DNA from 3 places in the Streptomyces sp. NPDC001348 genome. Region 1 is predicted to be linked to each of the others. Evidence: riboswitches for the same ligand, from Rfam matches in the RefSeq annotation. Region 1 holds a riboswitch; each other region holds the start of a gene.
The links. A riboswitch is a leader RNA that binds a small molecule or an ion and turns the genes downstream of it on or off. The one in region 1 is predicted to bind S-adenosylmethionine.

Region 1 (3,748 bases):
CGGCCAGTTGGGCATCCGGACGGTCTTCAACGCCCTCGGGCCGCTGACCAACCCGGCGAAGGTGAAGGCGCAGGCGGTCGGCGTCGCGGACCCCCGCCTGGCGCCGATGATCGCGGGCGTCCTGGCCGGACGCGGCAACTCCTCCCTCGTCTTCCGCGGTGACGACGGCCTCGACGAGCTGACCACGACCTCCACCTCCCACGTCTGGGTGGTCAGGGACGGCAAGGTCACCGAGGAGACCTTCGACCCGCGGGACGTCGGCATCCAACTGGTGCCGGTGGAGGCGCTGCGCGGCGGCGACCCGTCGTACAACGCCGAGGTGGCGCTGCGTCTGCTCGACGGCGAGACCGGGCCCGTCCGCGACGCCGTCCTGCTGAACTCGGCGGCGGCGCTGGTGGCCCTGGACCCGACGGGAGAACCGCTGGCCGAGCAGTTGCGTGCCGGGATGCGCAAGGCGGCCGAGTCGATCGACTCCGGGGCGGCCAGGCGGACCCTCGACCGCTGGGTGGCGGCGAGCAACGCGTAGGGACTGCCCCGACGGGGAGCAGCCGCGGGAGTAGAGTGAAACTGTGAAAACGTGGCCCCGCGGCTGCTCCGTCTCGGCGTGGGGTGCCCGGGGACACGGGCCGCAAGGAGCGAGGCATGATCCACTCAGCCGATATCCGCGAGTGGCGCAACCGTGACGTGATCGATCCCAGGGGCCGCAAGATCGGTGCCCTGGAAGCGGTCTACGTGGACACCACCACCGACACTCCTGCCATGGTCACCGTCCGCACCGGACTGCCGACCCGGCACCGGCTCGTCTTCGTCCCCCTCGACGAGGCGACCCTCGGTCCCGGGTACGTGAAGGTGGCCCACTCCAGGGGGCAGGTGAAGAAGGCACCGTCCATCGGCATGGACGACGTCCTGCCGGTCGAGCGGGAGCACGAGATCTACGAACACTACGACAGGCCCTACGAGGCCGATGTCCAACGCGGGCGCCGGCTGGCGCGCGGCTGACCGGCCCGTCGGAGGAGGCGGTCACCCATGGCGCTCTTCCTGTTCCTGATCCTCGTGGCCGTCATCCTGGGGCTCATCGGCGTGGCGGCACAGGGGCTGTTCTACCTCCTGGTCATCGGTGCGGTGATCCTGGTGGCCGACCTGGTGCTGTTCGGCGTGCGCTGGTCCCGGCACCACGGGCACCACGTCGTGCGGTGAGACTCCCGTCCGCCATCCGGACATGAGTTGCGGGCCGGTGATCAGCCACGTAACTTCTGTGACCAGGTCATGAGTGACAGTCATTCGGCCCCGGCCGACTGTCCGGCAACCCTCCGTCCGTGGCGGGGTGCCCCGGGTGAAGACCAGGCCGTGGGCAGCGAGGTCCGCGGCAAGCGCGGACCCCTCGCAAGCCAGGGGTCCTGGTCGTCGAGGGAGCCTTCTGTGAGCAAGCGAATGCGCTAGGGCGTCGAGCCCCGCCTCCGCATCCCCCTTTTCACCTCATCCGTGCTTGAGCGCCGTCCGCTCGTGCGGTGAGTTCCGCCTGCCTTCACAGGAGTACACCCATGTCCGTCCGCACCGTTGCCGCCGACCAGTCCCTCTGTGCCCCGCTGCCCGTTCTCGGCCGGGACGTCACCGTCCCGCTCGTCACCGGTGGGGAGGTCGCCTACGCCGCGCTCGACTACGCGGCCAGCGCCCCCGCGCTCCAGCGGGTCTGGGACGACGTGGCCGCGTACGCCCCCTACTACGGCAGCGTGCACCGGGGCGCCGGCTACCTCTCGCAGCTGTCCACCGACCTCTTCGAGAACGCCCGCGCCACGGTCGCCGAGTTCCTCGACTGCCGGGCGGACGACCAGGTCGTCTTCACCCGGTCGACCACGGACTCCCTGAACCTCCTCGCCCGCGCGCTCCCCGCGGGCTGCCAGGTCTTCGTCTTCGAGACCGAGCACCACGCCTCCCTGCTGCCCTGGCAGGACGCCCGGGTCACCTACCTCGACGCCCCCCGCACCCCGCGGCAGGCCGTGGAGACCCTCGAGCGGGCCCTCGCCGGCCGCCCTGTACCGACCGGAGGGGGCCACGGCCCGGCCCTGGTGTGCGTGACCGGCGCCTCCAACGTCACCGGTGAGCTCTGGCCGGTCCGCGAACTGGCCGCCGCCGCCCACGCGCACGGCGCCCGGATCGTCCTGGACGCCGCCCAGCTGGCCCCGCACCACCCGGTGAGCCTCAGGGAGCTGGACGTCGACTGGGTCGCGTTCTCCGGGCACAAGCTGTACGCCCCGTTCGGCTCCGGTGTGCTGGCCGGCCGTGCCGACTGGCTGCGCGCGGCCGAGCCGTACCTCGCGGGCGGCGGCGCCAGCCGCAAGGTCACCCGGCGCGACGACGGGGGAGTGGAGGTGGAGTGGCACGACAGCGCCGCCCGCCACGAGGCCGGCTCCCCGAACGTCATCGGCGCCTACTCCATCGCCTCGGCCTGCAAGGCGCTCACCGAGGCGGGCTTCGAGAGCCTGGTCGCCCGCGAGCAGCACCTGATCGCCGAGGTCCGCGCGGGCCTGGCGGAGGTCCCCGAGGTCCGGGTGCTGTCCCTCTTCGGCGACGACGCCCCGCGCGTCGGCGTCATCTCCTTCGTCGTCGAGGGCTGGAACAGCTCCCACTTCGCCGCCGCGCTCTCCGCGGAGTACGGCATCGGCGTCCGCGACGGCCTGTTCTGCGCCCACCCCCTGGTCCGCACCCTGCTGGGCAGCGACCCGCAGACGCAGGGCGAGTGCGGCGCCCCCGAGGCGGCGCCCGGCGAGAAGTCCCTCAACGCCGTCCGGGTCAGCTTCGGCGCGGGCACACCGGACGAGCACGTGGAGCGGTTCGTGTCCGCGGTGAAGGAACTGGTGCGGGACGGTGCCAAGTGGCGCTACCGGACCGAGGACGGCCGCTGCGTTCCGGCCGTCTGACCCCCGGCTCGGCAACCGGCTCCACGCGGCCTCCGGCCGAAACGAGGCCCTCGTCGGCCCGTCCTAGCTGTCCAGCCCGATCGCGAACGCCGCCTCCAGGTCGTGCTGGGAGTAGGTGCGGAACGCCACGTGCGTGTCGGTGGCCTCCACGCCGGGGATCTTGCTGATCCGGCCGGGGATGACATCCGCCAGGTCCTCGTGCCGGCTCACCCTGACCATGGCGATCAGGTCGTAGGTGCCGGTGACCGAGAAGACCTCGCTGACACTGTCCAGCGCGGCGATCTGCTCCGCGATCTCGGGGATCCGGTCCACGCTGGTCTTGATGAGCACGATCGCGGTGATCACGGCTGGTTCTCTCCCTCGGGGGCCGGGGCTGGGGCGGCCTCAACTCTAGGGCAGCCCCTGGTGGCCCGCCCGAACAGCACCCACGCGAGGACGAAGCCCAGCCCGAAGCCCACCAGGTGGGCCAGGTACGCCACACCCGGGCCCTGCGGGGCACGGCCCGCCGCCAGCCACTGCAGGGCCGCCCAGAAGGGCAGGACGATCCAGGCGGGGAAGCGCAGCGGGAGGAAGAACAGGAACGGGAGGAGACTGGTGACGCGGGCGCCGGGGAACAGGTAGAGGAACGCGCCGAGGACCGCCGAGATCGCCCCCGAGGCCCCGACCAGGGACTGTTCGGAGGCGGCGTTGGCGGCGGCGTAGCCGAGCAGCGCCAGATAGCCGCAGCCGACGTAGAACAGGATGAACTGGACGCGGCCCATGCGTTCCTCGGTCATCGCCCCGAAGACGTAGAGGAAGAGCATGTTGCCCAGCAGGTGCACCCAGCTGCC
Region 2 (3,748 bases), on a different contig from region 1:
GACGCCGGGGCGCAGGGCGAGGGCGCGGGCGATGGCGACGCGCTGCTGCTGGCCGCCGGAGAGCTGGCGGGGATAGGCGCCGGTCTTGTCGGCGAGGCCGACGCGGCCGAGGAGTTCACGGGCGAGTTCCTGTGCCTCGGGCTTGCCGAGTCTGCCGGTGGCGACGGGAGCCGCGGCCACGTTGTCCAGCACGGTCAGGTGCGGGAAGAGGTTGAAGTTCTGGAAGACGAACCCGATCCGGCCGCGCTGGGTCAGGATGGCCCGCTCGCTCAGCTCCTTCAGCCGGTCGCCCTGCCGCTTCACGCCGATCAGTTCGCCGTTGATGCTGACGTAACCGATCTCCGGCTTCTCCAGGTGATTGATGATCCGCAGCAGGGTCGACTTGCCGGAGCCGGAGGGGCCGAGGATGACGGTGACCTCGCCGGGGCGGACGGTCAGGTCGACGCCGTCCAGCACCCGGTGGGTGCCGTACCACTTGTGCACGTCGTGGACCTCGACGGTGGCGGCCTCGACGTCCGCCAGTGCTTCGAGCGTCTCGGCGGTCATACGGCGGCCTCCCGGCGGCTACGGGCCCTCAGGTCGGAAAGTCCGGTGCGGAGCTTCTGCAACGGTGTCGGCGGCAGGCTGCGGGTGGCACCGCGGGCGTAGTGCCGCTCGATGTAGAACTGGATGACGGACACGACGCTGGTCAGGATCAGGTACCAGACGGTGACGACCAGCAGCAGCGGCACGATGTCGCCGGGGTAGGTGGAGCCCATGGTCTGCGCGGAGCCGAACAGGTCGAGCAGGGAGACGTAGAAGACCAGCGAGGTCCCCTTGATCAGACCGATGAGCTGGTTGACGTAGTTCGGGATGATCGAGCGGAGCGCCTGCGGGAAGACGATCCTGCGGAACTGGTACCCCTTGGGCAGACCGAGCGCCGCGGCCGCCTCGTGCTGGCCCTGGTCGACGGAGAGGATGCCGCCGCGGACCACCTCGGCCGCGTAGGCAGCCTCGTTGAGGCTGAGGCCGACGACCGCGACGACCATGTCGGTGGCGAGTCTCGACTCGTCGAAGGAGAAGAAGGCCGGGCCGAAGGGGATGCCGACGCTCAACGTCTTGTACAGGGCGCTGAAGTTGTACAGGAAGATCAGTACCACGATGAGCGGGATGGAGCGCAGCGCCCAGACGTAGGTCCAGCTGACCGCGCGCAGCACCGGGCTCTTCGAGAGCCGGCCCAGTGCCAGTACGATGCCTCCGGCAAGCCCCAGCACCGCGCTGTAAGCGGTGACTTGAAGGGTGATCAGCAGGCCGTCGAGGATGGCGGGGCGCAGGAACCAGTAGCTCCAGCGGCCCCACTGGTAGAAGGGGTTGGTGACCAGCCCGTGTACGAACTGGGCGACGAGGACCAGCACGACCGCGGTGACGATCCAGCGGCCTGGCCGCCGCAGCGGAAGAACTCGCTGGGGGGTGAGGGGCTTTGCCGGTACGTCGGTGGTCGGCGCATCGGCGAGGGTGACGGTGGCACCAGGGGGTTCACTCATGGTGGGCTCCGGCTGGGTGGGAGCACCCCGGAGGCACGGCGGCATGGGGGGACGCACACGACGGCGAGGTTCCGGGGGCGGGGAGGGCAACGGCACACCGCGGGCGCGGTGTTCGTCAGGATGTGCGGGGGCTGCGGGGAGGTGTCAGCCCCGACAGCGGGCGCGGCCCGGTGCGGTACACAGTGCGCTGTTCACGCGGAGCAGATCGACGGCACGGTCGGCGACGAGCAGGTTCGCGTACGACGGTACGCAGCCGCGGGAGCGGCGTGCGGCCGTCCTCGGAGCTGCGTACATGCGTCACCGTCACTGTTCCGGCCCCAGGGGCCTCGCGCTTACCGAAACTTCATCGGCCGGGTCGTCACCTGGGGCACCCCACCGCGGTGCGAGGGTTGCCGGTCAGCAAGCCAGGGCTTGTCGCTGACGCTCATGACCTTTCTGTGCGGTAGTCAAGACAACTTCCCGAACGTGTGTCAACGCCGGTCCAGCAGGTGGAACGGCCGGCGGACGGCGTGGGCCGTCCAGTCCAGGATGCGGATGGCCCTCCGGTGGTCTCCAGGCACTGGCAGCGGGGGGCGCACCGAGCCGATCAGCGTGGTCTTCCCGGCGCCGTTCACCCGAGCAGCCCGAAGAAGGCGCCGTCCGGCATGTCCAGGTCGAGCCCGGCCACCGCGGTGAAGTCGTCTTCGTGGCCTTGCGCAGGCCCTCGACCCGCAACGCAGCCGGACTCCCGCCGCTCCGGGAAGTGGAAGCGGCAGGAGTCGCGAGCGGAACGCCCACGGGAAGCGGTTCAGTCATGGAACTGGTTCACCGGGACCGGCAGTCCGTAGTGCTCGCGCAGGGTCGCGCCCTCGTACTCCTCGCGGAACAGGCCCTTGCCGCGCAGGATCGGCAGAACGTGTTCGGCGAAGGCAGCGAGGCCCGACGGCAGGGCGGGCGCCATGATGTTGAACCCGTCCGCGGCACCGCCCTCGAACCAGGCGATGATGGTGTCCGCGATCTGCTCGGGCGTGCCGACGAACTCGAAGTGCCCTCGCCCGCCACCGAGCCGCGAGATGATCTGGCGAACCGTCAGCTGCTCGCGCATGGCGAGGTCGATGATCAGGTCGGAACGGCTCTGGGAGCCCTCCAGCTTCGGCCTTGAGAGAATGAAGTCCGGCAGGGGCGCGTCGAGTCGGAAGACGGACGGTTCCGTCTCGAACACGGCGGCCAGCTGGCGCAGCCCGTATTCCGGAATCCGCAGCTCGTCGAACTGCCGTGCGAGCGCCCGGGCTTCCGCCTCGGTCGAGCCGATGTACGGGACGATGCCCGGCAGGACGATGACGCCGTCCGGGTCACGCCCCGCGGCCCTGGTGCGGGCCTTGATGTCGGCGTAGAAGGCAGCCGCGCGCTCGTACGTCGTGTGCGCGGTGAAGATCGCCTCGGCGTGGTGGGCCGCGAAGTCCTTGCCGTCCTCGGAGGAGCCGGCCTGGACGAGCAGCGGGTGACCCTGCGGTGGACGCTCGACATTGAGCGGGCCGGCCACCTTGAAGTACCTGCCCTGGTGGCCGAGCCGGTGCAGCCGCCCGGGGTCGGCGTAGCGTCCCGTGGCCCTGTCCGCCAGGACGGCCTCGGACTCCCAGCTGTCCCACAGTGCCTTGGCGACCTTCAGGAACTCGTCGGCGCGGGCGTAGCGCTCGGCGTGGCCGGGACGGTCGTCGAGGCCGAAGTTGGCCGCCTCGTCCGCGCCCGCCGAGGTGACGATGTTCCAGCCTGCGCGGCCGCCGCTGACATGGTCGACGGACGCGAGCCGACGGGCGAGGTTGTACGGCTCGTTGTACGTCGAGGACACGGTCGCGATGAGGCCGATTCTGCTGGTCGCCTGGGACAGCGCGGTCAGCAGGGTCAGCGGTTCGAGCTGGCCCGGCGGCCGGAACTCACCGGTGCCGATGAGGGCCGGGCCGTCCGCCAGGAACAGCGAGTCGAACTTGGCGCTCTCGGCCAGCCGCGCCAGTTCGATCCAGTGCCGCAGGTCGAAGTCCGCCCGGGGATTGCTGTGCGGGAGCCGCCACGCCGCCTCGTGGTGGCCCGCTTCCATGAGGAAGGCGTTGAGGTGGAGTTGCCGTCTCTCGCTCATGAGGTGACCTTCAGCTTGGAGCTGTCGTAGCCGGCCGGGAGGAGGTTGTCGGTGATCGACTTGACGTCGACGGTCTTGGTGATCTGGCCCGCCTCCAGGAAGGCGTCGGCGA
Region 3 (3,748 bases), on a different contig from region 1:
ATCGTGGCCCTGGTGCCCGGCGTGGTCACCGACGACGTGGAGGCGGTGCGGGCCAAGGCCACGGAGAACCTCGCCTTCTACGAACAGATCCCGTCCTACGCACGGGTCATCGGACTGTCCGGCGTCCGACGGGCCGCCGACCTGGCCGTGATCGGCGACGAGAGGACCGTCGAGGCCGAGGTGCACCGTTACCGCGACGCAGGCGCCACCGAGGTCGTGTTCTCGGGCACCGAGATCGCGGGAGAAGCCGACCGCCGACGCACCTGGCGACTCCTCGGTGAACTGGCCCGCTGAACACGCCGGCCGGACCGACGGCCCGACCGGGCCCCCTGCACCCCGTGACGAAGGAGAACCCATGACCACCGAGGCCACCACGACCGACTTCCGTGCCTTCACCGAGAACTGGCTGGAGTGGTACCGCGCCCAAGAGGCCCGGCTCTCCGCCCCGCACGGGTTCCTGGCGATCACCGGCCTGCACTGGCTCGACGACCGGCCCCAGCGCTTCCCGGACGCGCCCGGTACGTGGCGCACCGGCCCCGACGGGGTCGTCGTGGACCTCGACGGCGGCGAGGAACTACTCGTCGACGGAACGCCGGTGCACGGGGAACACCGTTTCGGGGTGCTTCCCGAACGCGGCGGCGTCGACGCGGTCTGGGGAGACGCCGTCGTCGAGGTCGCCAAGCGTGGCGGCAACGACATCGTGCGCCCCCGGCACCCGGACGCGCCGCTGCGCACGGCCTTCACCGGCACACCCGCCTACGCCCCCGACCCGCGCTGGGCCGTGACGGGCCGCTACATCCCCTTCGACACGCCACGACCCACCACCGTGTGCGCCGCCGTCGAGGGCCTTGAGCACGTGTACGACGCTCCGGGCAGGGTCGAGTTCGAGTTGGACGGGCGCCCGCTGTCGCTGACCACTTTCCCCGGCCATGGTGCGGGCCGGCTGATGGTGCTGTTCACCGACGCGACCTCCGGGGTCACCACCTACGCCGCCAACCGGGTCCTCGCCCTGGAGCCGCCCGCCGCCGACGGCACGGTCGTCCTGGACTTCAACCGCGCCGCAAATCTGCCGTGCGCCTACACGGACCTGGCCACCTGCCCGCTGCCCCCGGCCGAGAACCGGCTGCCGGTGGCGATCGAGGCCGGCCAGAAGATCCCCCGCGAGCGCGGCGGTTCCTGAGCCGGGCTCGGCCATTGACCAACGGCAAGATCTCTCCGTACGATCAACAGCGGCATTGAGTGTCAGCATCAAGCCCTGGCTCGTTGACCGGCAACCCTCCCACGCGGTGGGGTGCTCCAGGTGAGAGCCCGGCGGGATCACCGAAAATCCCGCAAGCGCGTGGCCCCGTGACCGGGGCGGGACAGGTGGAGGCCCGATATGCGGCACGGTGGTGAACTCAGCGCCTCTTTCGCCGGCACCACCGTGTTCTCCCGACTCTCGCGTCGGCGCCACATCGACCTCAAGCGCTCGACCAGCTGTCTCTGTCAGGCCTGACGGGCCTTCCCAGCGCTGGTCGCGGTCCGGCACCGGTCCTCGCCGCGTCCGTCTGCGCCTGATCCTCGCACTTCCCCGTTCCCTGTCTGCACAGCTCTCCCCCGGCGTCGGCATCGCGCCGACCGAGGCCGCACGCCCACGCACGGACATGTCCTGTGCAACCACCGTGCCGGGCGACACGAGCAGGAGAAGCCCTCCGTGACTGCACTTCCCCACGTCAGAACCCCTCGGTGGGCGGCACTGACCGCCCTTGTGACCACCAGCGTTCTGCTGACCGCCTGCGGATCGGGCGGCGGTGATGCAGGCAGCGGCACCGGGCTGCCCAGATCCGGCGGCACCCTGACCGCGTGTCCGTGCGCGGACCGGCCGCGCCACCGCGGAGACCGATCCCGCCGAACACGAGCGCCCTCTCCTGGACCGGACCGCTCTCCTGGGTGGTTTCCCAAGACTGGATCTTCCTGCGCATCGAGGCCGAGGTGGTTACCGGCCGGGAGATCACCGGCACGCCCGGCACGGACTGACCGAGCATCCCGCGTTACGGTCGTGCTCCCGGCCCCTTCCCGTCCACCGCAGCCAGCGCCCCCCTCCACAGGAGTCGCACCGGCTCATTCAATCCCCATGCGGCTGCACCGTCTGGGTGGAGGCACGCGGTGTGCGGCCGCCGTCCGGTCCGTAGCCGAACCTGATCAGCCCCTGGGGGCAGCAGCGCCGCTGCGGCAGGCAGGCCGCCGCCCGCAGATCCGGCCACTCCATCGCCTGGTGCAGCATCGAGGTGCGCACCCCGTGCGCGGTCGCGGTCAGCAGCACGTGCTCCAGGGCCTGCCCCGCCCGCAGCCAGTCCTCTCGCCGGTCGTGGGCCGTCCACAGCAGGGCCACCTGGGCGTGGCGCTCGAAGTGCTGGTCAGGCGGGTGCGGTATGGGCAGTCGGCCGGTGAAACCACGCATCGGAATCCGCCCGTCCGCGTCCTGTGGGCCGAGAGCGGTGAGCGGGATGCCGTACGGCACGTTGGCACCGGGTGCGGTGATCCAGGCGCGCGATTCAGCGGTACGTGCCGGGCGGGCCTGGTTGCGCGCTTCGGCCGCCGCGGTCAGCCCGAGCAACAGACGGGTGCCGGCGAAGTCCGGCACGCACAGTCGCGCGCCCTCGGCCTGTGCGGCCGCTGTCATCTCCGCCACGACCGCTTCGGGCACCGGGCGACCGGTGAAGGGCATCCGGCTGGTGTGGCGCCGCTCGACAGCCGGGTACAGCCACCGGCAGTCCGGCAACTCCCCAGCAGGCGTGGTCAGCTGTACGGTGGCCAGCAGGTCCCGCTCCCCGGGATCAGGCAGCAGCCGGACCACGGGGTCCCAGCCCAGGTGCGCGACGGCGACCCGGAGGTTGAAGACAGCAGCGCCCACGGACAGATGCTGGGCCCGACGGTCGGGGTCGGCCAGCGGCAGTGTTCGCCTGTTGTCGGCGCGCACCTCGATGGAACGGGTGGCCGCCCGCAGCCCGAAGCGCCACGGCTGCGTGTTGTGGATCGACGGTGCCGCGACGGCAGCGGCCATCAGCGTCTCCAGCACGCCGGCGTCGATCTCCCGGGTCTGCATGCGCGGCTCCTCAACTCCTTCGACGGGCCGCAAGGGTGTGCGGAGCTCCCCGTCTGTCCTCCACCTTCGGTCGTCACACAGACGCATGACGAGGGCCGTCCGTCCCCCCCTGCGGACCGGACGGCCCGGGCATCCGGTGCACCGCTCCGCCGGCCACCGGGGCCAGTGAGGCGTCGCGGGACTTCCGGCCGTGCGAGAAGGCGGCTGCGAGGTCCAGGCCTCCGCTGCCGGCGGCCATGGACATCTGTCCGTCGTGTCCAGCGGTGGTCTCCCCGCTGCCGGTCTTCACGACGGTGTCGAGGGTCATTCCGGCGGCGCGGTGTCCGGGCAGGGTGCACCAGGCGGTGCGGTTCCTGGTGACCTGCCCGAGGTCGAGCGTGCGGCTTTCCCCCCGAGAGAGGAGCGGGGTGGTGGGGCCGCCGCCGACCTTCAGGTCGTGACGCTGGGCGTCCTTGTTCGTGGCCTTCGGCTTGAGCCCGGTTCCCTTGGTGACCTCGATCCGGCCGGGCTGGATACGCAGGTTGGCCAGGGTGACATTGACGGGACGGGAAACGGTGGCGACGCCGCTCCCCGTCCCGGCGGCGACGGCTGGGCCGTCTGTGCTGCCCACCGCTGTCGGCCACCATGACAGCCAGCACGATCAGTACGACACCCGCCGCCGAG

Region 2: another riboswitch for S-adenosylmethionine. It lies ahead of ACWC21_RS33685 (amino acid ABC transporter permease); the one in region 1 lies ahead of ACWC21_RS04875 (aminotransferase class V-fold PLP-dependent enzyme).
Region 3: another riboswitch for S-adenosylmethionine. It lies ahead of ACWC21_RS33640 (putative leader peptide); the one in region 1 lies ahead of ACWC21_RS04875 (aminotransferase class V-fold PLP-dependent enzyme).

Annotation. Positions count from the first base shown of each region.
Region 1 is NZ_JBSFIK010000003.1:287,227-290,974, reverse strand. It holds gene trpD (anthranilate phosphoribosyltransferase) at 1-526, shown strand, start outside; gene ACWC21_RS04885 (PRC-barrel domain-containing protein) at 643-999, shown strand; gene ACWC21_RS04880 (hypothetical protein) at 1,027-1,197, shown strand; SAM riboswitch class IV at 1,263-1,379, shown strand; gene ACWC21_RS04875 (aminotransferase class V-fold PLP-dependent enzyme) at 1,542-2,918, shown strand; gene ACWC21_RS04870 (Lrp/AsnC family transcriptional regulator) at 2,982-3,263, opposite strand; gene ACWC21_RS04865 (rhomboid family intramembrane serine protease) at 3,260-3,748, opposite strand, start outside.
Region 2 is NZ_JBSFIK010000044.1:21,219-24,966, reverse strand. It holds gene ACWC21_RS33690 (amino acid ABC transporter ATP-binding protein) at 1-546, opposite strand, end outside; gene ACWC21_RS33685 (amino acid ABC transporter permease) at 543-1,523, opposite strand; SAM riboswitch class IV at 1,847-1,955, opposite strand; gene ACWC21_RS33680 (LLM class flavin-dependent oxidoreductase) at 2,311-3,636, opposite strand; gene ACWC21_RS33675 (aliphatic sulfonate ABC transporter substrate-binding protein) at 3,633-3,748, opposite strand, start outside.
Region 3 is NZ_JBSFIK010000044.1:12,123-15,870, reverse strand. It holds gene ACWC21_RS33650 (LLM class F420-dependent oxidoreductase) at 1-294, shown strand, start outside; gene ACWC21_RS33645 (DUF1684 domain-containing protein) at 356-1,180, shown strand; SAM riboswitch class IV at 1,232-1,344, shown strand; gene ACWC21_RS33640 (putative leader peptide) at 1,379-1,495, shown strand; gene ACWC21_RS33635 (hypothetical protein) at 1,843-2,016, shown strand; gene ACWC21_RS33630 (Acg family FMN-binding oxidoreductase) at 2,105-3,085, opposite strand; gene ACWC21_RS33625 (hypothetical protein) at 3,159-3,695, opposite strand.